3 regions of the Marinobacter sp. LQ44 genome follow, and region 2 is predicted to be linked to each of the others. Evidence: predicted binding sites of a transcription regulator. Region 2 holds the regulator's gene; each other region holds the start of a gene.

Region 1 (7,918 bases), 980 kb from region 2:
ATACACCTTCTACATTGCAGGTGACGACGAAACTCAACTCTGGCTCTCACCTTCACAGTCTCCGGAAGATATCGTTCGAATCGCCTCAACCATGGCGACCCCCCTCGATAACTTCACCCGCTACAGCTCACAAACTTCGGGCATTCATTACCTTGAGGCCGGGCAAAAATACTACTTCGAGCTGAGACACAAAGAAGGCGGCTGGGATGACCACTTTACCGTGGCCTGGTCCGGGCCCGGGCTGAATCAACAAGTGATTGACGGCCCTTACCTGCACAGCTTTGCGCAAAAAAAGCCAGGTGCCCAACCTGAACTGACCACCGAAGATGCCTATGAGCTCGGTTACCGAATTGGCTTCTTCGATGGCGAAAAAGGCTTGCCGTATAACGCCCAATATCCACCGTTGGATGAAGATGGTGATGGCCTCTACGACAACTGGGAAATCTATTATGGCCTGGACCCTACAGACCCAGCGGATGCGATGTCAGACACCGACGGAGACCTGCTTACAGCACTGGATGAATTCTGGGCGCGCACAGATCCCAACCTTGCAGATACCGACGGCGATGGCATTCCCGATAGTTACGAATACGCTTACGGCCTTGATCCCACTGACCCAACCGATGCCTCGCGAGACCTGGATGGAGACGGATACTCTGTACTCGAGGAATACCTTGCTGGCACAAACCCACTGGACCCTGAAGATTTCCCTGCACCTGAGGCAACCTATCAGCCAGGATACGTTGGCCAGTATTTCACAGGCGTAAACTTTGACAGCTTTGTTTACACTCAGCGAGACAACTCCATTAATTTCAACTGGGGAAGTGGCAGCCCGTCTGCCAATATGCCCAATAATAATTTCAGTATTCGGTGGCAGGGCTGGTTTACTCCACCGCACACGGAAGGCACGCGCGAATACACGTTTGCCACAAGAACGGATGACGGTGTTCGCCTTTTCCTTGATGGCAACCTGGTCATCAATCAGTGGAAAAACCAATCAGCCACCACCTATACCAGTACTGCCAGCCTCCCGGCCGAGATTCCCGTAGCGGTAACTATGGAATACTTTGAATCAGGATGGGACGCCTCTGCGAGTCTGGTGATATCCGATACAGCGACCGGGCAAAACCTTAATCCGGAAAACGTGGTGCAAACCCTCTCTCTTGATAGCCCCACCAGCGACAGCTCACTCAACGACGGCATAGACGACCTGTACAAGCTCCGATACGGCTTACCGCTGCTACAACCTGTCGCCGATCAAGTCTTTAATGACAGCGGTATTACCGTGTTGCAGGCTTACCAGTCAGGACTTCACCCGTACACACTTGAGACCGTATCTGAACCGGATGCGCCGGTAACCAGCGAACCATCTGATAATGGCGCCAGCGCGGGCAGTGTCACGCTATCCTGGACCCCGCCCCTTACACGCGTAGACGGCAGCAGTATCTCACTCAGCGAAATCTCCGGGTATGTGATCAACTACGGCCAAGCGCCAACAAACATGCCCCAGATCCTGGAGGTTCCAGCGGGCACAACTGAAGCAAGGATAGAAGGGCTCTCCTCGGGAGATTGGTACTTCACTATAAGGGTGATTGACACCAACGGACTGAGTAGCGAACCGTCAGATCCGGTTCAGTACAGTGTGCAGTAAAAGAGAGATCGTCGAATTAATTTACATCGCCCAGATTAAAGAAAAATTTAATTCTTTAAAATCAATGGGTTAAAATCTGGCACGCTATCTGCTTTAGTTAAAGGGTGTTGTAAAAATTCGACCACTCACTGGAGGAGTGACTCAAATGAACAAACTTACACAAGGCATCGCACTGGCAGCCGTAGTTGGTTTTTCCGGTTTCGCACAGGCAGCCTACATTGACGCCGTTGCCAACGGAAATGCCCCCGGCGCAGCCGCCGAGCAAACCGTACCCGGCGATAACGATTACGCAACCCGCGTTGCCGGCACCTGGACTGCTGACGCCCCGCTATATAGCGTTGGTGACTCAGTGTTGTTCGGGCACAACCTCACCTCAACCTCAGCAGATCCGTTCAAGCTGACCTTTACCTACCTTGGCAAAGAAGCAGCCGACAACAACCAGTTCTACTGGGGTGACACTTTGGTATTCGATACCAACAGCACTCCCGACGATTCTTTCAGTGCCGTCTTCTACGGAGGCTTGGCAGCACTGCTGGATTTCAAATTCATTAACGGATCCGGTGTTGAAATAAAGAACGACGCAAATAATGGCGGTCAGTTCAATAACATCGCCAAGCCGAACTCGAGCACAAACTTCAACCTGTTCTTTGTTGAAGAGGATTACTTCATCATCAGCCTGGACGATGGCTACGTTGGCGATGATAACCATGACGACATGGTTATTGCCGTTCGTGCATCCAAAGTCCCTGAGCCTGGCACCCTGGCTCTGTTGGGCCTCGGCCTGGCCGGTATCGCAGTGCGTATGAAGGGCCGTAAAAAAGCCTGACATGCAACGCTGTGCTACGCTTTAAAGCCCTGCCTTTGCAGGGCTTTTCTCTTTCTGGTGGTGACCCATGGACATCCTCATCGTTTATGCCAGCAGTGGGCGCGGGTTAAAAAAAGATGCTGATATTCTTCAGTCCACAATTACATCCATGGGCCACGATTGTCGGGTAGAAAACCTTCCACCAACTTCGGAATGGCGAAGCCGGCTGTCCCACTACCGGTATCGACTCATCAGCCGGTATTTGCCAAAGAGTGTCGGCAATCTTTACTACAACATCCGAGCAGCCATCGCGAAGGCAAAGCCGTGTAAGTCAAAGGTGGAACTGGTCATCCATCTGGAAAACCTCCAGCTGTCCAACCTCAACCGCAGCAGAAACCACTGGTTGATTCCCAATCAAGAGTGGTTCATAGAGTCACGCCTGCCTTACCTCCGGTTTGTTGACCGTATTCAATGCAAAACCCGGCACGCCGTTGAGGTATTTTCCCGCCTGCATTCGAATGCGGCATATCTGGGGTTTACCGGTACCGAAAAAGCATCCTCCCCAAGGCTGGCAGATAAAGCCCCTAATCTGGCAATACACATAGCCGGCAACAGCCAATTCAAAGGCACGCGTGCAGTACTAGATTGCTGGCTACAACATCCGGAGTGGCCGAAACTGATCGTTATCAGCCAACACTTGAAAGCTTCGGACTACAGCAGCGATAACATTGAAATCGCAAGCAATCTGACCAATCAGGAAATAGAAATGCTGTGGCAAAAGGCGCGCTTTGCGGTTTTGCCATCAGAGGTAGAAGGTTACGGGCAGGTGTTGGCTGAAGCGCTGGCAAACGGATGCGTAACGGTCACCACGGATGCCCCACCGATGAATGAACTGGTTGAAGAGTGTCGCGGCTATCTTGCAGAGCCAGAGGAAAACCAGCCTTTCCGGCTGGGCACCCGGTTTAAGGTTTCAAAACGCAGCCTGCAGAAGGTCATAGACAAGGCACTCAGCGAATCGCCAGAGCACCTGGATCGCATAGCCCACAATGCCACCCAGTGGTATGCTTTGAATCACCAAGCGTTCCTGAGCCGTCTCACAAAGGCCGTCAACGAACTGGCCGAACAACCTCAAGACCAATCCGGGCGAGCGCCTCAGGAAAAGCCCGTTCGATAAAACCCGTCAATGCCTCTTCAGCATTGCAGTTCTCACAACTAATCGCAGTAATCAGCAGACTGGCATCATCACGGTGGTTGAAAAAACCTGACACCTGCGCCAGCTTGGCCCGCCACTGATCAGTTTCCCACTGCCCCTGTACGAGGTAGGTGTAGCCCAGATGTATCCTCTGGCCTGTCATGCGGTTGCGTAAGGTAATACCCTGCACCGGCAGGTTCTGAGAGTTTGGAACATTAAAAAAGTGCTCGGGCGTCCAAACCTCCCGATCATACAAGCGATTACTGTACTGGATCAGCTCTGCTCTGTGCCGCTGGAATTCATAGGTGAAGACCCCAAAATAATACGTCACTTCAGCACCCTGCCCCGCCCGGACCTCTTCCCGGTCGAACAGTGTTTGAACATACACACGGTCCGGGTTGCGTATCTGAGGTCTCCAGCCCGCCAGTTGCGCCCCGAATACGGGCCCATAATGTTCACTCAGGTCCAGGGCCAACGCCGCCGGTTGAGAACTGACGGCCGACGTCCGCTCTGGCAGCGCAATCCAGGTGGAAAGCCCTGCAATCATGATGACCACAACCGCAATGGCCGGATTTCCGCTCGGATACATGCTTTCCGGCTCTCTAGCCTTTTGTTGCGCAATCGCCAAATCGTCTTTGATTTCAAGACGTCGTGCTATGAAGTAGAGCGGCACCAGGGTACCGGCAAACACCCACCAACCGAAGTTGTCGTGATCATCGATCAGGCTGGACTGCATGTTCGTCTCATAACCCAGATAGATAATAACGAATACGCGAATCCAATTCGCAACCAGCGCAAACGCGACCCCGAGGCAGAACAAGGTGACGCGCGACCTCAGGCGGGAAAGATACATCTCTCCGTAAATCAGTACGAGCGCCTGCCCAACCAGCAGATAACGCAGGCCGGAACACCCATGCGCGACCTCAAAGGTGCCTACGCCAATCAGGTAAACAAAGACCCCTTCAACCTCAAACTCAATGCTCGCAAAACCAAGAAGGAACTGATTAACAGCGACCGTGATTAACTGGAGCGTCCAGGAAAGGAAGTCCCAGACCGGAACGGTCAGGAACAGGAGCCCAAGGGGCACCAGAAACCACCGTACCTGGCGCCACCCCATCAATACCGCGAAGGCGCTGAGTAACATGGGCACCATAACCAGTTGCTGTAACGCCTGAAGGCGAATCAACCCACCCAGCCAGTACACCACAAAGCACGCCGTGAGCGGCACCAGCCAAAAAGGATAAAAGCCGGCTTTAACCGGATGGATCATTGCTGCCCGGGCAGTCAGGAACAGAGAAATCGCGGCCAACAAGAATCCGTGAGAGTAGGACTCATCCAGTTTGAGCCAGCGTGACACAATCCCTTCGATCGTCGGGAAAGTGACTAGAACAATAAGGCAGAAGGTCGCCAGAAAAGGCCAAAGTTGCCTGACTACCTGCGGACTCGGAATCCATTCCCTGCTCATCACTACACCTGCCTAAAGACGAAAAAATCGATTAACGGAAGACACAAGTTGTTGGGGCAAACAGGCCCGGACACCATACGCCAGTTTTAACACTGGAGAACGAACATACTCCACTGTGGTAAAAACCACCTGCTCGCCCTGAAAGCGGCTTTTGTAAAACGTATTCTTACCAGAACCGGCCAGTAGATCGTAACCAATCACGGTGTCATCATGAAATGCGGCCTCGATGGCGTAGCCTAAATGCAGGGTGCCCAGCGACAGCTTTGGGTGGAAACTCTCCATAAAGCCCGCCTGCAAGTTGTATACACGGTTGCCCGCCTGTACATCATAGAGCACTGAGACCACCTGCCCCCTGGCCTTCAGCGCCGAGAGCCTGGCTAATTGGCCAACACCCAACCGGCTGAGGAAAGTCAGATGAAAGCGCACCGCGTGCCGGTCAAAACAAGGCTTGCCCCAACGCTCACGATGGAACTGATTCAACTCCTGGAAAAAGCTCTCAGGGTCGTCCCAGGGAACATATTCACCTGCAACTTCGCTTTCGAACACTGCTCGGCGGTTGAACGCCTTCAGGCGGGTGTTCTTTCCCAGTCGTTCCAACCAACGCCTGTAGCCAGACTCAACTGGAACAAGAACCCCTTCCGCTTCGCTTCTGACCAGCCGGGCAATACTCGTACTTTCTGACAGCGCCGGCTCCAATAAATTCATGGATCTGGGCGACGCATCTGCCACGATCATCTCGTCCCAGGCGAACCCAGCCAGGCAATCGGCGAGTCGCCTCATCACAGGCTTTTGATATGTGCGATCCACAATCAGCCCAACGTACTCGGTTCGCACAGTAGGGCCGAGCTTCCAGGCGTTACCAATCACATGGAGCCGACGAACCCGCCAGCCCAAAGGCGTTCTGACCGACTTCAAATACAACGGAGCAAGGCCAACCAGTTCGTCAGACTCGCTGTAGACACCCAATAACAGCAGTTCCAGTTCCAGCGCCTGGTTCCAGGTCTCCCACCAGGAGACCTGCCATGCCCAGCTCATAAATAACGGGTCTGCATCGCTGCGCTCAAGCAGTTCACCCCAACTGGCCTTGAGGCCAAAGAAGTCATCCTCCGAGAGCCTGCGAACGGTAAACGTCATGTTCGCCCCCGAGACGCGGAGCTCACCAGCATCTTGATGGCCAGCCGCCAGGGGCCAGACCAAAACGGATCGTTCGTGGCAGCCCTTGCCAGCTCTTTAAGCGCCGTTCGATACCGACCTTGAGAAAGCTCGTATCGCCCTTTACGCACCAGGAACCCACTCATCCCATGGCGAGCCTCACGCCGGCTCAGTGCCTGAGGAAAAGCGCCGAGGAAATGCCGGATTATAAGCTCGTTAGCCCTGAAACGGCTGTCTTTGTCACTGGAGATCTGGTTCTCCATCACACGGTAATATCCCAGTACCTCGGGCAAATACAAAAATTGATAGCGCGTTGAAAAACGCAACCAGAGACCATAGTCTTCCGCCAGCCGATCAGCATTATCAAACCCACCCATTTCCGCAAAACAGCGCCTCCGAGTCATGGTGGTGTTCATGCTCACGAAGTTGTCCTGGAGTAGCTGGGGCGTAATACGCCCGGAATAGCGTTTCATCCGGTTAACGCCCTGCTCCGCGCCTTGCGCGTCTATCACGATATAGTCGCCGTAGACAATGTCGGCCTGGGGGTTATCCCTGAATGCCTCAAGCGCTTTGTCCAGCTTGCTTACCAGCCAGGCATTGTCCGAGTCCAGAAAACAGATGAAATCGCCCTTCGCTGACTCAATCCCGCGGTTGCGTGCAGCACTCTGGCCCTGATTATCCTGTGCAAGGTAACGCACGCGGGGGTCTTCAAGGAACGGTTGCATCACCGCTGCCGTGTTATCCGTCGAACCATCGTCTATCACGATCAGTTCTAAATCCGGCATGGTCTGGGCCAAAACGCTCTCCACCGCGACCGGCAGGTAATCTGCCCGATTAAACGTGGGAGTAATAACGGACACCAATGGCCTTGATGACATAATCGCCCTACTTCCGTGTCTGGTTCATCTACATTGTTACTTCAGTAGCACCGCGGCAAACGCGCGCCACACATTCAACTCTGCCGGCGAGTATTTCACCGCCTTCAGCAACTCCCTCACCCCATCCCGCTTCTGCCCATTACTTCCCAGATAACGGCCCTTCCTGATATAGAAATGAGCGAAGCCCTGATCAAACTCCCGGGGACTCATCGCATCAGGAAAATCCCGCCTGAAGTCATGAATGATCTGCTCGTTTACCTGAAACCTTCGCGTTTTATCCGAGGAGATCTGGTCCTCCATGACCCGGTACCAGGCCCAGTACTCCGGCTCATAACGAAACTCATACTTTGCGGAAAACCTGAGCCAAAGATCGTAGTCATCGGCCACCCGGCGTTTACCACTCATTCCACCCAATTCGTCAAAGCACTGGCGACGCGCCATGGTTGTGTTCATGGCCACGCAATTATCCTTGACCATCTGCGGAGCAATGCGGCCAGAGTACCGGGCCATGTTGTTCCGGCTCAGTTCCTCACCGGCTTCATTGATAATCACATTATCGCCGTACAGAACATCGGTAGTCGGAAATTGTTCAAAAATCCGGACTTGCTGCTCCAGCTTAGCCGCCGGCCAATAGTTGTCTGAATCCAGAAAGCAGATGAACTCGCCTTTTGCCTCATCCAGAGCCAAATTCCGTGCCACGCTCTGGCCCTGGTTTTCCTGGCGGAACAGCTTTATGCGCTCATCGTTGAGATAAGGTCCAAGCACGTTGTCGGTA
Region 2 (7,918 bases):
CCGTCAGGTAACCTCACACACCGATTGTTGTCGATAATGGCGGCACTGCTACTGGCCGGCCCGGCATCTGCGTTTGATCTGGACTCCGACACCCCCATCAAGGTTAGCGCCGATTCGGCCCGCCTCGACGATACCGAGGGGACCGCCATCTACACCGGCGACGTTGAACTGGTCCAGGGAGCCACCCAGCTGAACGCAGAACGGGTGGTGCTGTATCGAAGTCCCGAGGGCCTCAACCGGATTGAGGCGAGCGGCGAACCTGCCCGATATCGCCAGCCGGCACGGGAAGGCGAGGCCATGACAGACGCCCGGGCGAGAACCATCACCTGGTCGGCGGCGGAAAACCGGCTCACCTTCGAACGCCAGGCGGTGATTGAACAAGGCAACAATGTGTTCCGAGGTGACATCATTCAATACGACACCGTGCGCCGGGTGGTCACGGCAGAAGGCGGCACGCCTTCGGAAGAAAGCTCTGGCCGGGTGGAAATGGTGATTCAGCCTCGCAGCTCCAGCAACCCCATAAACGAATAGGTTACTGATGGCAGTTCTCAGGGCCAGCAACCTGGCAAAAAGCTACAAACAGAAAAAAGTGGTTCTGGATGTATCTCTGGAAATCCGGTCTGGAGAAATCGTTGGCCTGCTCGGCCCTAACGGCGCCGGCAAAACCACCTGTTTTTACATGATTGTCGGGCTTGTGCCCTCCGACCGCGGCCGAATCACCATTGACAGCCAGGACATCACCCCGCTGCCCATGCATGGCCGGGCGCGCAAAGGCATTGGCTACCTGCCCCAGGAAGCCTCGGTTTTCCGAAAACTGACCGTGCGCGACAACATCATGGCCATTCTGGAGACGCGAAAGGGCATGAAACGGCCGGAGCGGGAAGCCAAGCTCGAGGAACTTCTCGAGGAATTTCACATCACCCATATCCGGGACAGCCTGGGTATGGCTCTGTCCGGTGGCGAGCGACGGCGAGTTGAAATCGCCCGGGCGCTGGCCATGGAACCGGCGTTTATTCTGCTGGATGAACCCTTCGCCGGGGTAGATCCGATTTCAGTCAGTGACATCAAACACATCATTCGGCATTTGCGGGACAAGGGCATTGGAGTGCTGATCACCGATCACAACGTGCGGGAAACCCTAGATATCTGCGAGAACGCTTACATCGTCTCCGGCGGCCATATCATCGCCTCCGGCAACGCAGAAGCCATCCTGGCCAATCAGCAGGTCAAGGAAGTCTATCTGGGCGATGAGTTCCACCTGTGAGCGCAAGAAAAACCCTCGGCGACCGAGGTCTGATTGTTTTGATGATCTGTAGCAAGTAAACTCGGCAAAGAACTTGCTTATACTGACACCAGTGAGCGGCAAGTAACCAGCGTACAACAATTTTTTTGCCTGACAGCAGGCAAGGTCACTACCGGGACACCCTTGATTTATGGATCTTGAGCCATGGTTATGAAAGCCTCATTACAGCTTAAGATGGGCCAGAGTCTGACCATGACGCCCCAGCTGCAACAGGCCATTCGCCTGCTTCAGCTTTCCACCCTCGACCTCCAGCAGGAAATCCAGCAGGCACTGGAGTCAAACCCGATGCTGGAAACCTCCGAGGATGACGAGCAGTCTGACACCCCTGATACGGACTCCGATACCCGGGACGAGCACAAAGACCGGGATTCCGACCACGATGAACCGGCCACCGAGACCGCCTCTGACTGGGATGAAAATGAAAACGGCCCTGACTGGTCTTCAGAAACCGACATACCGGATAACATCCCCGACGACCTGCCCGTAGACACCGCCTGGGACGATATCTACCAGTCTGCACCGGCGCCAGCCAGCAAAGGCGAAGACGAGAACGAATCGGATTTCGAAACCCGCAATTCGCCGGCAGAAACCCTCCAGGACCACCTGGAATGGCAACTCAACCTGACCCCCATGAGCGAACGTGACCAGGCCATCGCCCACGCCCTGATGGACGCAGTGGACGAACGCGGTTACCTGACCTCACCGATTGAGGAAATCCATTCCGGCCTGCAGGATGAAACCGAAGAAGACCCCCTGGAACTGGACGAAGTGGAAGCGGTTCTGCACCGGCTACAACATTTCGACCCGCCGGGTGTGTTTGCCCGCGACCTGCAGGAATGCCTGCTGATTCAGCTCAACCAGTTGCCACCAGATACTCCCTGGCTTCGACAGGCCCGCTTGGTGGTTACCCAGTTCCTGCATCTGCTGGGCAACCGGGATTACGCGCAACTGCTGCGCCGCAGCAGACTCAAGGAAGATCAGCTGCGCGAGGTTCTGGCCCTGATTACCAGCCTCAACCCCCGCCCGGGCGACGTGGTGGACCGGGCAGAGCCGGATTACGTGATACCGGACGTCATCGTACGAAAACACGAAGGCCGGTGGCGAGTTGAGCTCAACCCGGAGATCGCCCCGAGGATTCGGGTCAATGCCAGCTACGCATCGCTGATCCGCCGCGCGGATAGCAGTGCTGATAACACCTACCTGCGGGATCAACTGCAGGAGGCCAAGTGGTTCATTAAAAGCCTGCAAAGCCGCAACGAAACCCTGCTGAAAGTCGCCACCCGGATTGTTGAGCACCAACAGGGTTTCCTGGACCAGGGGGAGGAAGCAATGAAACCGCTGATCCTCTCCGACATTGCGCAGGCCGTGGAAATGCACGAATCCACCATTTCACGGGTCACCACACAAAAGTATATGCACACACCCCGCGGTATCTTCGAGCTGAAGTACTTTTTCTCCAGCCACGTCAGTACCGCTGAGGGTGGAGAATGTTCCTCCACCGCAATACGTGCGATGATCAAGAAACTGATTTCAGAAGAAACTCCAAAAAAGCCGTTGAGCGACAGCAAGATTGCAGCCATGCTTGGAGATCAGGGCATCAATGTGGCCCGGCGCACCGTTGCCAAATACCGGGAGGCCATGCACATTCCTCCTTCAAACGAGCGCAAACGACTGGTTTAATGTTTTTGCCGGTGCACGAAGCACCGGACACGCAGCCCGGTGGCAACACCGGCATGATGACAACAGGAGACGCCTATGCAACTCAACATTTCAGGCCATCACGTAGAACTGACCCCTGCACTGAAGGATTACGTCAACACCAAGTTCGAGAAGCTGGAGCGTCACTTTGACCACATCAGCAACTGTCAGGTGACGCTGGAAGTTGAGAAGGTACGTCAGATGGCCGAAGCCACCCTGCATGTCATCGGTGGCGAGATCCACGCAAAGGCAGAAAGCGAGGACATGTACGCCGCGATTGATTCGCTGGTGGACAAACTGGATCGCCAGATCCTCAAGCACAAAGAAAAGAATGTAGACCGGATGCACGGCAACGGCTGAGCGCGCCCTTCGCGCCGCCTTACCGGGTGTTTCAATGATACGAGCTGCGGCGGGGAATACCGGCCGCAGCCTTTTTTTTACGGAATCACAGTCGATCCATGAGCGATACATCCCTGACCATCGACAACATTCTGGCTCCCGAACTGACGCTGTGCCGAGTGCCAGCCTCCAGTAAGAAGCGGGTACTGGAAACCATCGCAGAGCATATTCATCATCAGGATGAAATCCTCAGCGACACCGAGATCTTCAACAATCTGGTTTCTCGCGAGCGGCTTGGCAGCACCGGTATCGGCCAGGGTATCGCTATACCCCACTGCCGCCTGGAAGGGCTGGACCGTGTGATCGGGGTGCTGATGACGCTGGAAGAAAGCATCGACTTCGATGCCATCGACAATCAGCCGGTCGATCTGGTGTTTGCCTTGATCGTGCCCAAAGAAGCCACCAGTGAACATCTGGAGCTGCTTAGCCAGCTGGCCGAGAAATTCAACGACAACGGCTTCTGTGAACAGCTTCGCCAGTGTCAGGATTCAGCGTCCCTGTACCAGCGTATGACAGCGGCATCCTGACAAGCAGTAGCACCAACTTAAGCAGGCAGGAGCGTCCATCATGAAACTGATCATCGTCAGTGGCCGATCGGGGTCCGGTAAGAGTACCGCGTTGCACGTACTCGAAGATCTGGGCTTCTATTGCATAGACAACCTTCCCATCGGACTGCTGTTCCCGCTAACCCGGGAGGCGGCGCAGCAGGAAGCGCCTGGGCGACTCCGGAAAATGGCCGTCAGCATCGATGCCCGCAACCTGTCTGCCGAACTGGCCAATTTCGAACAGATCTATCGCCAGCTGCGCGATGCCGGAGTCGTTGTCGAGATCATATTTCTGGATGCCGATGAACAGTCCCTGCTGCAACGATTCCACGCCACACGCCGAAAGCACCCCCTGAGTGATGACAAAACCTCTCTTCGGGAGGCCATCGCCAACGAAAAGGCTCTTCTGGAACCCCTGTCAAAACTGGCAGACCTGTACATCAACACCACCGGCATGTCGATGTATGAACTTCGTGACATGGTCAAACAGCGGGTGGTGGGAAGAAAGGACCAGGAGCTTGCACTGCTGTTCCAGTCATTTGGTTTCAAGCATGGCGTACCGGTTGATTCCGATTACGTTTTCGATGTGCGCTGCCTGCCGAACCCATACTGGGACACCAGCCTGCGCAAATACGTCGGTACCGATCAACCCGTTATCGAGTTTCTCGAGCGGGAACCTCTCACCGGGCAAATGGTGGACGACCTGATCCGCTTCCTGGATACCTGGCTACCTTCGTTCGCCGACAGCAACCGAAGCTACATGACCATTTCCATCGGCTGCACCGGTGGCCAGCATCGTTCCGTCTATGTTTGTGAGCAACTGGGCCAGCATTTCCGTACCCGATACAGCAACGTGCAGGTTCGCCATACCGAGCTGCCCCACCTTCAAGCCCGCGGGGAGATCTGATCCGCCATGATCTGCCGCCCCGTCACCATCATCAATAAACTGGGTTTGCATGCCCGCGCCACCGCTAAGCTGGTGGCCACCGCCTCCGGCTTTGACAGCCAGGTGCGGATACGCGGCAAGGGCCGGGACGTGGATGCCAAGAATATCATGCAGGTGATGATGCTGGCCGCCAGCCAGGGCACCGACATTGAGCTGGTCGCTGATGGCCCCGATGAGCAGGAAGCCATCGATGCGCTCATCGAACTGATTGATGATTATTTCGGCGAAGGGGGTTGAACCAAGCCGGGTTCGTTATTCACCTACAATCCTTTCTCACCTGAAGCCGCTAACTCCGCTATAATGCGACAGTTTTCTGATTGCAGGTGGTTTCATGACCGATATTCTGGAAAAAAGTCAGGCCCGCCAGCGCCTTCGCTCCCTCAGTGAGGCCCTGGACAGTGGCGCGCTCAAACAGGTTGCCCGCATCCTTAACGGCGGCCTGAGCCCCAGCGATATCGCACACCTGCTGGAATCCTCCCCGCCCCGCCAACGCGCCCTGCTGTGGAACCTGGTCGATAAGCAACTGGAAGGGGAAGTCCTCCAGTATCTCGGTGACGACATCCGGGCCTACTTCCTGAGCCAGCTGAATGCCCAGGAGCTGGCCGATATCATTGAGGATTTTGAGTCCGACGACCTGGCCGACCTGCTCCAGCAGCTGCCAGACACGGTGATCCAGGAAGTCCTGGACACCATGGACGAGCAAGACCGGCAGCGGGTAGAGGAAGTGCTCGCTTACCCCGAGGACACTGCCGGCGGCCTGATGAATACGGACACCATCACGGTGCGCCCGGATATCAGTATTGACGTGGTACTGCGGTACCTGCGCCGCCACCGTAACCTGCCCCCCATGACGGACAGCCTGATTGTGGTCAGCCGGCGAGACGAGTTCATTGGCATGCTGCCCATCACCCGTATGCTGGTGTCCAACCCCGCGTCCACAGTTCGTGAGGTGATGGACACCGATATCGAGCCGATTCCGGTCACACTCTCAGACACGAAAGTTGCCACGCTGTTCGAGCGCTACGATCTGATTTCGGCCCCCGTCGTGGGGGATGACAACAAACTGCTGGGCCGTATCACCATCGATGACGTGGTCGACGTTATCCGGGAAGACGCTGATCATTCGCTGATGAGTATGGCCGGTCTTGACGAGGACGAAGATACCTTCGCCCCCGTCATGAAAACCACTCGCCGGCGGGCAGTCTGGCTCGGCATCAACCTGATTACCGCGTTCACTGCCTCAGCGGTTATCGGCCTGTTCGAAGAGACGATCGCCAAGGTTGTGGCGCTGGCGGTGTTAATGCCCATTGTCGCCAGCATGGGCGGGATTGCAGGCAGCCAGACCCTGACACTGGTAATTCGTGGTATGGCGGTGGGTCAGATCAGCGGAGCCAATGTTGGCTGGCTATTGAACCGCGAATTCCTCTCCGGCGTTCTCAATGGGCTGCTTTGGGCGGTGGTTGTGGCGGCCGCCGCCGTGCTGTGGTTCCAGGACTGGCTGATTGGCGCGATTATAGCCGCTGCCCTGATTATCAATCTTGTAGCCGCGGCACTGGTCGGCACGGTCTTGCCCCTGTTCCTGAAGTCCAGGAACATAGACCCCGCCCTCGCGGGAAGCGTCATCTTAACAACCGTGACCGACGTTGTCGGTTTCATGGCCTTCCTGGGGCTGGCCACGATCTTCTATGCGTAAGGAATCTACCATGAGCCAACCTGATATTAACCCGCACCACGAGGAGCTCGAGGAGGATTTCGGCCCGAGCAAATCCCAGATCAAGCGGGAAATGCATGCGCTCCAGGACCTGGGTAAACAGATGCTGGATCTTAATGACGAGCAATTGGCATCCCTTGACATCAGCGACAGTCTGAAAGCAGCGATCGTCGAATCAAGACGCATTAATCAGCGCGAAGCCCGCCGGCGACACCTGCAATACATTGGCAAGATCATCCGGCAGGAGGATGACCCGGAGGCACTGGCTCGGGCCATTGGGGCCTTCCATGCGGGCAGCGACGAACATACCCGCCGGCACCACTTGGCCGAGCGCTGGCGCGACCGGATGATCTCCGAGGGTGACCGGGTGGTGGGTGAGTTTATTGACTACTGCCCGGCGGCTGACGTTCAGCACCTACGCAACCTGGTTCGTAACGCCCGCAAGGATGTGGAGAAACAGAAAAATACCGGTCAGGCCCGAAAACTGTTCCGGGCCCTCCGGGAATGGATTGACGACGCAGAGCAGTAAAGCAACCCGCTGAGCGGAGTTCTAAGTTAAAGACGGCGGTGCTCCCAGACCGGCATTCTGGCCCGAACCTGGTTCAGTTTTTCCATATCCAGGTCTGCCACAACCAGGCCTGGGCCCTCATCCAGTTCCGTCACCACCCTGCCCCAGGGGTCACAGATCAAACTGTGGCCATAAGTCTTGCGTCGCTCACTGTTTTGCCCCCCCTGGCCGGGGGCAACCACCCAAACCTGGTTCTCGATGGCCCTGGCTTTAATCAGTGGGTGCCAATGGGCGTCTCCAGTTTGCCAGGTAAAGGCGCTGGGCAGGCACACCCACTCGGCACCCTGTTCCCGCAGCGCCCTGAACAGTTCAGGAAACCGCAAGTCGTAGCACACAGCCATCCCCAGCCGGCCGGCGGGAGTATCCACGGTAACCACCTGGTCACCTGGCTCGAAGGTATCCGACTCCCGGTATTGGCCATGGGAATCCTCTACCATGGCGTCAAACAGGTGAATTTTGTCGTAACGGGCAACTTCCTCGCCCTGATCGTTGTAGACAATGCAGCTTGCACGCACCCTGTCGGGAACATCAGAACCATCGGGTCGTGTTGCCAGTGGCATGGAACCACCTACAATCCATAGCCCCAACCTCTCGGCCTGTTCTGAAAGAAAGCGGCGGATCACCGATTCACCGCCACTTTCCTGCCGACCGCACTCGCGCATCTGAGCAGTGGCCAGAACCGCAAAATTCTCAGGTAATACTGCCACTTTCGCACCTTGGGCGGCAGCATCACGCAACAGGGCCTCAG
Region 3 (7,918 bases), 510 kb from region 2:
CACGTCCAGGCCAGACAAACGGCCGGTGCTGTAGCCGTTCTGGCGCTGGTCGTTGACACCAAACGCAGCGCCATATTGGGTGGTGTTCCCAAGATCTACGACAAAGGCGGACGTCGTTGGCGGCTCCGGAATGGGAGTAACCACTTCCTCGCCGGCCAATGGTGGGCCGTCTGCACCATTCGGCTCTCCGTTCGGGTCCTTCGGAACCCAGTCGGTAACCACAATCTCACCGTTCGGGTCACCGTTGATGGACTGCAAGGTGCCGTCTTCGTTGAAGCGCGCAGTGTACGGAGAAGTATCTGTACCGGCCACGAGCTCACCATCAATCTGAAGGTAGACCGACCATTCACTGACACCCACGCCGTTACCCGGCGAAGGATTCTTGACGAAGAACTGGGTCAGTTCGTGGGAATTACCCAGGCTGTCAAAAATGGTGGTTGAGGTAGCATGGTTGTAGGTTCTCTGATCCAGGGGATTGAAGGAATTGGTAATCCGCAGGTCGCCACCTGCAAAGGCATCGGCAATCTCGCTGCTCGCACCAGCCGGAAGAATGTCCTGAACCGTGCGATCAGACTGAATGTTCACATCACCCTGGAACACCTCAAGAGGCTGGTTGACCCCCGCATCGGTGCTGGCAAAACTGATACCCACATCAGAGCCTCGGTTATCAATAATCCGGATGTCGCTTCCACCATCAACCAGGGAGGCAGACAGGCTTGTGGCGCTAGAGGCGTTGATAGCGTCTACCAGCCCCTGCAATGAACTGACCCCGCTGAGTGAGATAGGCACATTCTGGCCGTCCAGCTCTATCCGGAATTCAGTATCGCCGGCCGCTAATGCATCTTCCAGATCAGTAATCGAGAATTCCTGGCCCAGGCTGACCGCCGTGGTGGCAGAGGCAGACAGACCACGCTGCTGGTTGATGATGCCCGCCGCATCCCGTGCGGAGGTGCCAGCGGGAATAGTGATGTCTGGCGAGTTGGTACCATCCGAGTAGGCAACACGGAACACATCATCTACGGTGATATCCCCCATAGACACCGCCTGGAAATCCACCACTCGGCTCTCCAGCACAGATTGCCGGGAATCCAGGTTCAGATCGGATCGCAAATTGGTGGTACGGCGTGGCGCCAGGTTGTCGGTTTCAATCTGAAGATCACCCCGAATACCAGACAGGTTGCCGTCGTTATCTGCAGTAAAACCCTGAACCCGCATGTTCTGGTTATTGGTCACAAAACCGTCTTTATCGATTCCAAACTGGCCAGCCCGAGAGTAGCGGATCTCGCCATTGTTATTCAGGATAAAGAAACCATCACCACTGATGGCCATGTCCAGGCCATTATCGGTAAAGCTGATGTTGCCCTGGCCAAAGGACTGCTTGACGTCCTGAACGCGCACACCATCACCGATCGGGTTAGTGCCGCCACTCAGAAAGCCGCTGGCGTACAAATCACCGAACTGTACCTTGCTGCCTTTGAAGCCCACCGTGCTGGCGTTGGCAATGTTGTTGCCGGTGACATCCAGATCGACCGAAGCTGCCCGAAGGCCGCTCAAACCTGTATTAAATGCCATGACTTATACCTCCTGGTCTGACACCGGATCAGTTAATTTGTTTGACGTCGGACAGGGCAATGGAACCCATACCGGCAAGATTGAGGGTAATGGAACCGCCCTTACCCAGGGACACACTGTCCACATTGGCGCTAACCATGGTGCCGAGCTGTTCAGGACCGGACGGATAAGAGCCCTGCGCGACAATCTGGTACGGTCCAGGCGGCAAAGGATTGCCGTTGCCGTCCTCGCCATCCCAACGGAACGACACCACACCGGCCTGGCTACTGCCCATATCAATCTGGCGAACCAGCTCACCACTCTGGTTCATTACCGACAAGCGCAGCCCACCGGTAGATGCTGGCACTTCGATGGTTCCGGTAATCTCGCCATCATTACCCAAAATTCCCACATTGGAAGGAGCAAGAACGGTCTTGCCAACCATTGCAGACGCCTGCAGCGCCTGGCTGGAACGGAACTGTCCGGCCACATCCTCAACGGTACTCGACAGGTTCTGCATTTCTTCCAGAGAGCTGAACTGCGCCAGCTGAGCGATGAAATCACCGTTGTCCTGAGGGTCAAGCGGGTTCTGGTTCTTCAACTGGGCAAGCATCAGCTCCATGAAAGCATCTTTGCCAAGCTCGCTGCCGCCACGGGCTTTGTCGTCCTGCTTGATCTGATACTGGCTCAGTACGTCTGAGGCCGATGCGGAATTCACTGCACTCATGACTCACTCCTCACTATTTACTGCTGACCCAGCGTCAGGATTCGTTGCATCATGGACTTGGCAGTGTTCATGACGTCCACATTCATCTGGAAGCTGCGGGAGGAAGACATCATGTCTGCCATTTCCTCAACCACATTCACATTCGGGTAGAACACGTAACCGTCTTCATTGGCAGCGGGATGGTTGGGCTCGTAGCGCATCTGCAACTCTGCATCGCTCTCCAGGATTCCCTCAACCCGTACACCGGCACCGGGGCCGTCGTCCAGGCTGGTGCCGAAGCCCTGCTGTTGATCCGGGTTCAGCATGGCCTGCTGAATGGCGGCGAAGACTGGTTTGCGTGCCCTGTAAGCATTCTCGGTGCTGGAACTGGCAGTCTCGGCGTTCGCAATGTTGGAAGCCGTGGTATTCAGCCGCAGGGATTGTGCGGTCATGCCGGAACCGGCGATGTCAAAAATGTTGCCCAGTGACATGGCAATCTCCTCAAATCGTAAATGACTGCGGCTTACTCACCCTTCAGGGCTTTGGTCAATCCGGAAAACTTGCTGCTCAGAAACTGGAAGCTGGCCTGATAGTCCATGGCATTGCGCATGAAGCGGCTCTGCTCTTCCTGGGCATCCACGGTATTACCATCGACAGACGGCTGGTGCGGATTGCGGTAAAGCAACTCGCCGTCACTGCCGGGGCTGGAGGTGTCCATGTGGCCTTGGTGAGTGGTCGCCATTTGCAGACCACTGACCGACTCCTGGGCTTTCTGCATCATCGCCCTGAAATCGATATCCCGTGCCTTGTAGCCCGGGGTATCGGCATTGGCCAGGTTGTTGGCGAGTACTTCCGCACGCTGCACCCGGGCCTGAAGTGCGTGCTCGTGAATACCCAATGCCTTATCAAATGTAATTGCCATGACTGCCTCCGGAATTCTGCACCGGCACCGCTTGAACGGCGGCTTGCCGGATTTGCGTTCTGGAAGAGTCAAAGCAAAGGTGGTGCCAGTTTTCGAGAGTGCTTGGGCGCCAGGGCTTCTGGAGGGATGCGATCAGATTTTGAGCGGCAACGGAGAAGGGTTCAGAGCAAAGGCGGCAAACCATTTCCCTTGGCGGTTAAACGGTTTGCCGCTATCAAAACATCAGCGGGAAGCTCACCAACTTTCCTGGCGCCCGGGCCCACGCCATACCTTTACAAAATCCCCGGTAGCCGGGCGTGGCACTGAAGGTTTCTCAACCGACACCGTACCGGTATACAGGAAGCCGACGACCGTTTCCCCGGGCTCTAAACCCAACCCTTCAAGCACATCGGGATGGTAGGCCACCCCCCCGGTGCGCCACATCACGCCGAAACCAGCATCTTGTAGGGCAAGGCCGAGAAAGCTCATGCCCGATGCGGCAGACATAAGCTGTTCGACCTCCGGCACTTTCGGGTGGGATTTGGGCGTTGCGATTCCTACGATCACCATCGGTGCCCGCAGCGGCGCCCGCCGGGCTTTCTCGATTTCCTGCTCACTGGCGCTATCAGGACATGCCTTGGCGAACAGGTCTCCCAGGGCCTGCCGGGCATCCCCTTCCACCACAAGATAGCGCCATGGCCTCAGTAAGGCATGGTCCGGTGCCCTGGCGGCACACTGAAGGGCCACATCAACTATACTCCGCGGCGGTGCCGGGTCTTCTAATCGTGGTTCGGATGCTCTTTCGAGTAAAAATCGGGTTACAGACGTCATACTGGCTCACAGTCAAGATGGCTGTATCTGTTGCCCTAAGGGCAAAGATGCCTCAGCGAATTGTGGGTTATACGTAATACTGTTAACCTTTAGTAGTAACTACACATAGAAAAATAACCACCAACAACGATAACGTGTTCGGCGGCATACAATGAGTGACCAACAAGCTTTTCGCAACTGCAGGGCCCTGTATTCCTGCCACCGGGAAGACTCGGTTCTGACATGATGAGCGCACAGGCCGATTTGCGCAATGTCGCCAGCAGCGCGGGTAAGCTCGCTTCCGCGGACATCCACGACCACACCGTGGCCATTCCGCCCATGCCGGATTACAACGGCCGAATCATCGCCTACACCGCAACGGCCGCGATTATTGTCGCCGGAATCCTCCAGGGCGTGTTTCAGCAATGGTTGCTGTGGTTTGTGGCCGGCGCACTTACCTGGCCGCACATCGCCCATTTGCTGACCAGGCGTACGTTTCTTCGCCGCTCACCACGAATCCGGCAGAAGATGCTGTTTCTCGACTGCGTTATTGGTGGCACCTTCATCGGCCTTATCGGCCTGATTGCCATTCCCTCGGTGTCCATATTGTTAATGCTGATGTTCAGTTGCCTGATTGTGGGCGGTATCCGCCAGTGGCTGTTCGGCACCGTACTCATGCTCGCCTCACTTGCGGCGTCTGCAGCTACCTTTGGCGTTGCCGACAGCCTGCAATCGCCACTGCTGACCAGCATCCTGGCCCTGGCCTCTACCGGCGTCTATATTTGCGTAACCGCCTACTATTCCCACCAGCAGGCCCGCACGCTACTGCTGGCAAAAACCCAGATCCAGAACCAGCGCGAACAGTCCATCGCACTCTCCCACAAGCTATCCAAATACCTGTCCCCGCAGGTCTGGCAATCCATTTTTACCGGCGAGCGTGACGTTCGCCTGGAAACCCAGCGCAAAAAACTGGCCGTGTTCTTCTCCGACATCAAGGGCTTCACCGAACTGTCTGAAGAAATGGAACCCGAAGCCCTGACCGAACTGCTCAATCACTACTTCAATGAAATGTCAGAAGTCGCTCTCCGATACGGTGGCACCATCGACAAATTCGTTGGCGATTCCATCATGATCTTCTTTGGCGACCCGACCAGCCGCGGCCAGCGAGAAGATGCTTTCGCCTGTGTGTCGATGGCCATCGACATGCGCAAGCATATGAAGATCATGCGCCAGAAATGGCGAAGCCAGGGTATCAAAACCCCGCTTGAGATCCGTATGGGTATCAGCACCGGATACACCACGGTGGGCAACTTCGGCGCCGAAAACCGGATGGACTACACCATTATCGGCAAGGAGGTGAACCTGGCCAGCCGGCTGGAAAGCCTCGCAGAACCTGGCGAGATTCTGGTGTCCTACGAGACCTTCTCTCTGATCAAAGATCGCATCATGTGCCGGGACAAAGGCGAGATCACCGTGAAGGGCTTCGGCAAGCCGGTGCCCATTTACGAAGTGGTGGACTTCCGCCGGGACATGGGCCCGAACCGTAGCTTCCTCGAGCATGAACACAGCGGCTTTGCCATGTACCTGGACTCCGACAAGATCACCGAAAGGGAACGCAGAGACGTACTCGCCGCCCTGGAAGACGCAGCCGACCGGCTGCGTCAGGAAGACGACGCCGACTAACTACTGCCGGACCAACCTCGGTCCGGCATCACCCTCTGCACGGGTACTGCGCCACGGGTTGATATCCAGCCCTCCACGCCGCATGTACCGGGCACAAACCATCAATTCCGTTGGCTGGCACCGGGCCATCAAATCCGTAAACACGGTTTCCACACAGTGCTCATGGAAATCCTGCTTCTGGCGGAAGCTGACCACGTAACGCAGCAAACCCGCACGGTCTATCTTCGGGCCGGTATAACGAACGAACACGCTGGCCCAGTCAGGCTGACCAGTGACCGGGCAATTGCTTTTCAGCAGGTGGGAACACAGCTGCTCGCTGACCACTTCCTCGCCTGCGCTGAGTGAATCTGCCGAGTATTCGTAAACCACATCGTCTACCGGCTCGTCATCAATCAGCTCATAGCCCTGCGGCCGACCTTCCGCAGGCGCGGATTCGTCGACACTGAACAGCCGCACAGTCACGGCGGCACCACAGGCACTGGACAAGTCTGCGGTAATGGTCTCGGCAACCTGATCCGCCGATGAGAACACCGCCTGGTTCAGGGAATTCAGGTAGAGCTTCAGGGATTTGCTTTCGATAATCGACGGCGACGCCGCCGGAAAACGGATCTCCCCCCAGGCAACTGCTGGCACGCCGCCCGGGCGCAACCAGGATATCTCCCACGCCTGCCAGAGGTCCTCACCAAACCATGGCCAGCGGCCATCCTCCAGCCCGATACGGCGGCGGTTTTCCTCACGGGCAACCGGGAACAACAGGGACGGATCGTACTGATCCGGATAGTCGCTGGACTTACCCAGCGGCGCATTGTGCAAAGCCATAGTTTTTCCTGAAACCTGTCAGTGGCGGATACCCTTGCCCCGGGCAAGCATACGCAGTGCAATGGTCGCCAAAAGGACAATGAAAACCAGAATCATACCAAGGGAGACGAACGGATTAACGTCTGAAACACCCAGTATGCCGAAGCGGAAACCATTCACCATATAGAGTATAGGGTTGGCCATCGACACGCCCTGCCAGAACCCCGGCAACATATCGATGCTGTAGAACACCCCACCAAGGTACGTCAGCGGTGTCAGCACAAACGTGGGCACAATGGAAATATCATCAAACTTGGTGGCCAGCATGGCATTGATAAAGCCCCCCAGGGAAAACAACGCCGATGTCAGGAATACCGTCATTACCACCATGGGCAGGCTGTGAATCGATAACCGGGTAAAAGCAAGAGACAGCAAGGTAACCACCAGGCCAATACTCAGCCCCCGGGCCATACCGCCCGCAACGTAACCGGCCAGGATAGTCCAGTTGGGAACCGGCGACACCAGAAGCTCCTCAATGCTGCGCTGAAACTTCATGGAAAAAAACGATGACACCACGTTGGCGTAGGAGTTGGTGATCACCGCCATCATGATCAGCCCCGGCACAATGAACTGCATATAGTCGAACCCGCCCATTTCACCAATGCGCGAGCCGATCAGGTTGCCGAAGATAATAAAATACAGCGTCATGGTGACCGCAGGCGGCAACAGAGTCTGGGGCCATATCCGGGTAAACCGGCGAATCTCCCGAAGTACAATGGTACAGAACGCGGTCCACAAAGCATGCAAGGTCACGCCGTCACCTCCGCCTGCCGGTTGGTCTCACGGGCGTTATCTTCCACCATGCGCACGAACAACTCTTCCAGCCGGTTGGCTTTGGTGCGCATGCTGATTACCTTGATGCCCTGCTTTTCCAGCTCAACAAAGAGGGCGTTCAGGCCCTGCCCTTTGGCCACCTCGGCCTCCAGTGCCCCGTCGTCGTTGAGTTCGCAAGAAAAGCCTTCGAGCTCCGGGGCGGCATCAACGGGCTGCTCGAGATCCAGCACGAATGTTTCCACACTCAGCTGTTTAAGCAGCTCGCGCTTGCTGGTGTGCCGGATAATCTCCCCGTGGTCAATGATCGCAATATTGCGGCAAAGCGCCTCGGCTTCTTCAAGATAATGAGTGGTCAGAATGATCGTGGTGCCCTGGCGGTTCATTTCTTCCAGGAACTGCCACATAGAACGGCGCAGTTCGATATCAACGCCGGCGGTGGGCTCATCGAGAATCAGCAGGCGTGGTTCATGCACCAGCGCACGGGCAATCATCAGCCGCCGCTTCATACCGCCAGACAGCATCCGCGACGGGGTGTCTCGCTTGTCCCACAAGCCCAGTTTCCGGAGGTACTTCTCCGCCGAGATCCTGGCCTGCTTGAGTGGAATGCCGTAGTAACCGGCCTGAGTGGTGACTAT

Evidence for each region. Region 2 encodes sigma-54, which starts transcription at its own class of promoters, with help from an activator protein. Its sites were predicted from a motif close to ANTGGCATNNANNTTGCTNT; they were not measured.
Region 1: ASQ50_RS00320 (PEP-CTERM sorting domain-containing protein) is a predicted target of sigma-54. The motif match lies at 1,727-1,746, and genes of this name have one in related genera.
Region 3: flgB (flagellar basal body rod protein FlgB) is a predicted target of sigma-54. The motif match lies at 3,250-3,269, and genes of this name have one in related genera.

Annotation. Positions count from the first base shown of each region.
Region 1 is NZ_CP014754.1:64,015-71,932, reverse strand. Features, by position in the region: gene ASQ50_RS00325 (PA14 domain-containing protein) at 1-1,651, shown strand, start outside; gene ASQ50_RS00320 (PEP-CTERM sorting domain-containing protein) at 1,797-2,477, shown strand; gene ASQ50_RS00315 (glycosyltransferase) at 2,545-3,630, shown strand; gene ASQ50_RS00310 (exosortase/archaeosortase family protein) at 3,563-5,113, opposite strand; gene ASQ50_RS00305 (GNAT family N-acetyltransferase) at 5,126-6,247, opposite strand; gene ASQ50_RS00300 (glycosyltransferase family 2 protein) at 6,244-7,143, opposite strand; gene ASQ50_RS00295 (glycosyltransferase family 2 protein) at 7,180-7,918, opposite strand, start outside.
Region 2 is NZ_CP014754.1:1,041,134-1,049,051, forward strand. Features, by position in the region: gene lptA (lipopolysaccharide transport periplasmic protein LptA) at 1-531, shown strand, start outside; gene lptC (LPS export ABC transporter periplasmic protein LptC) at 1-11, shown strand, start outside; gene lptB (LPS export ABC transporter ATP-binding protein) at 539-1,264, shown strand; gene ASQ50_RS04870 (RNA polymerase factor sigma-54) at 1,454-2,983, shown strand; gene hpf (ribosome hibernation promoting factor) at 3,059-3,361, shown strand; gene ptsN (PTS IIA-like nitrogen regulatory protein PtsN) at 3,460-3,927, shown strand; gene rapZ (RNase adapter RapZ) at 3,968-4,852, shown strand; gene ASQ50_RS04890 (HPr family phosphocarrier protein) at 4,859-5,128, shown strand; gene mgtE (magnesium transporter) at 5,223-6,584, shown strand; gene yjgA (ribosome biogenesis factor YjgA) at 6,595-7,131, shown strand; gene ASQ50_RS04905 (carbon-nitrogen hydrolase family protein) at 7,158-7,918, opposite strand, start outside.
Region 3 is NZ_CP014754.1:534,353-542,270, forward strand. Features, by position in the region: gene ASQ50_RS02490 (flagellar hook protein FlgE) at 1-1,572, opposite strand, end outside; gene ASQ50_RS02495 (flagellar hook assembly protein FlgD) at 1,601-2,278, opposite strand; gene flgC (flagellar basal body rod protein FlgC) at 2,296-2,748, opposite strand; gene flgB (flagellar basal body rod protein FlgB) at 2,781-3,179, opposite strand; gene ASQ50_RS02510 (nitroreductase) at 3,414-3,989, opposite strand; gene ASQ50_RS02515 (adenylate/guanylate cyclase domain-containing protein) at 4,212-5,651, shown strand; gene queF (NADPH-dependent 7-cyano-7-deazaguanine reductase QueF) at 5,652-6,470, opposite strand; gene ASQ50_RS02525 (ABC transporter permease) at 6,489-7,262, opposite strand; gene ASQ50_RS02530 (ABC transporter ATP-binding protein) at 7,259-7,918, opposite strand, start outside.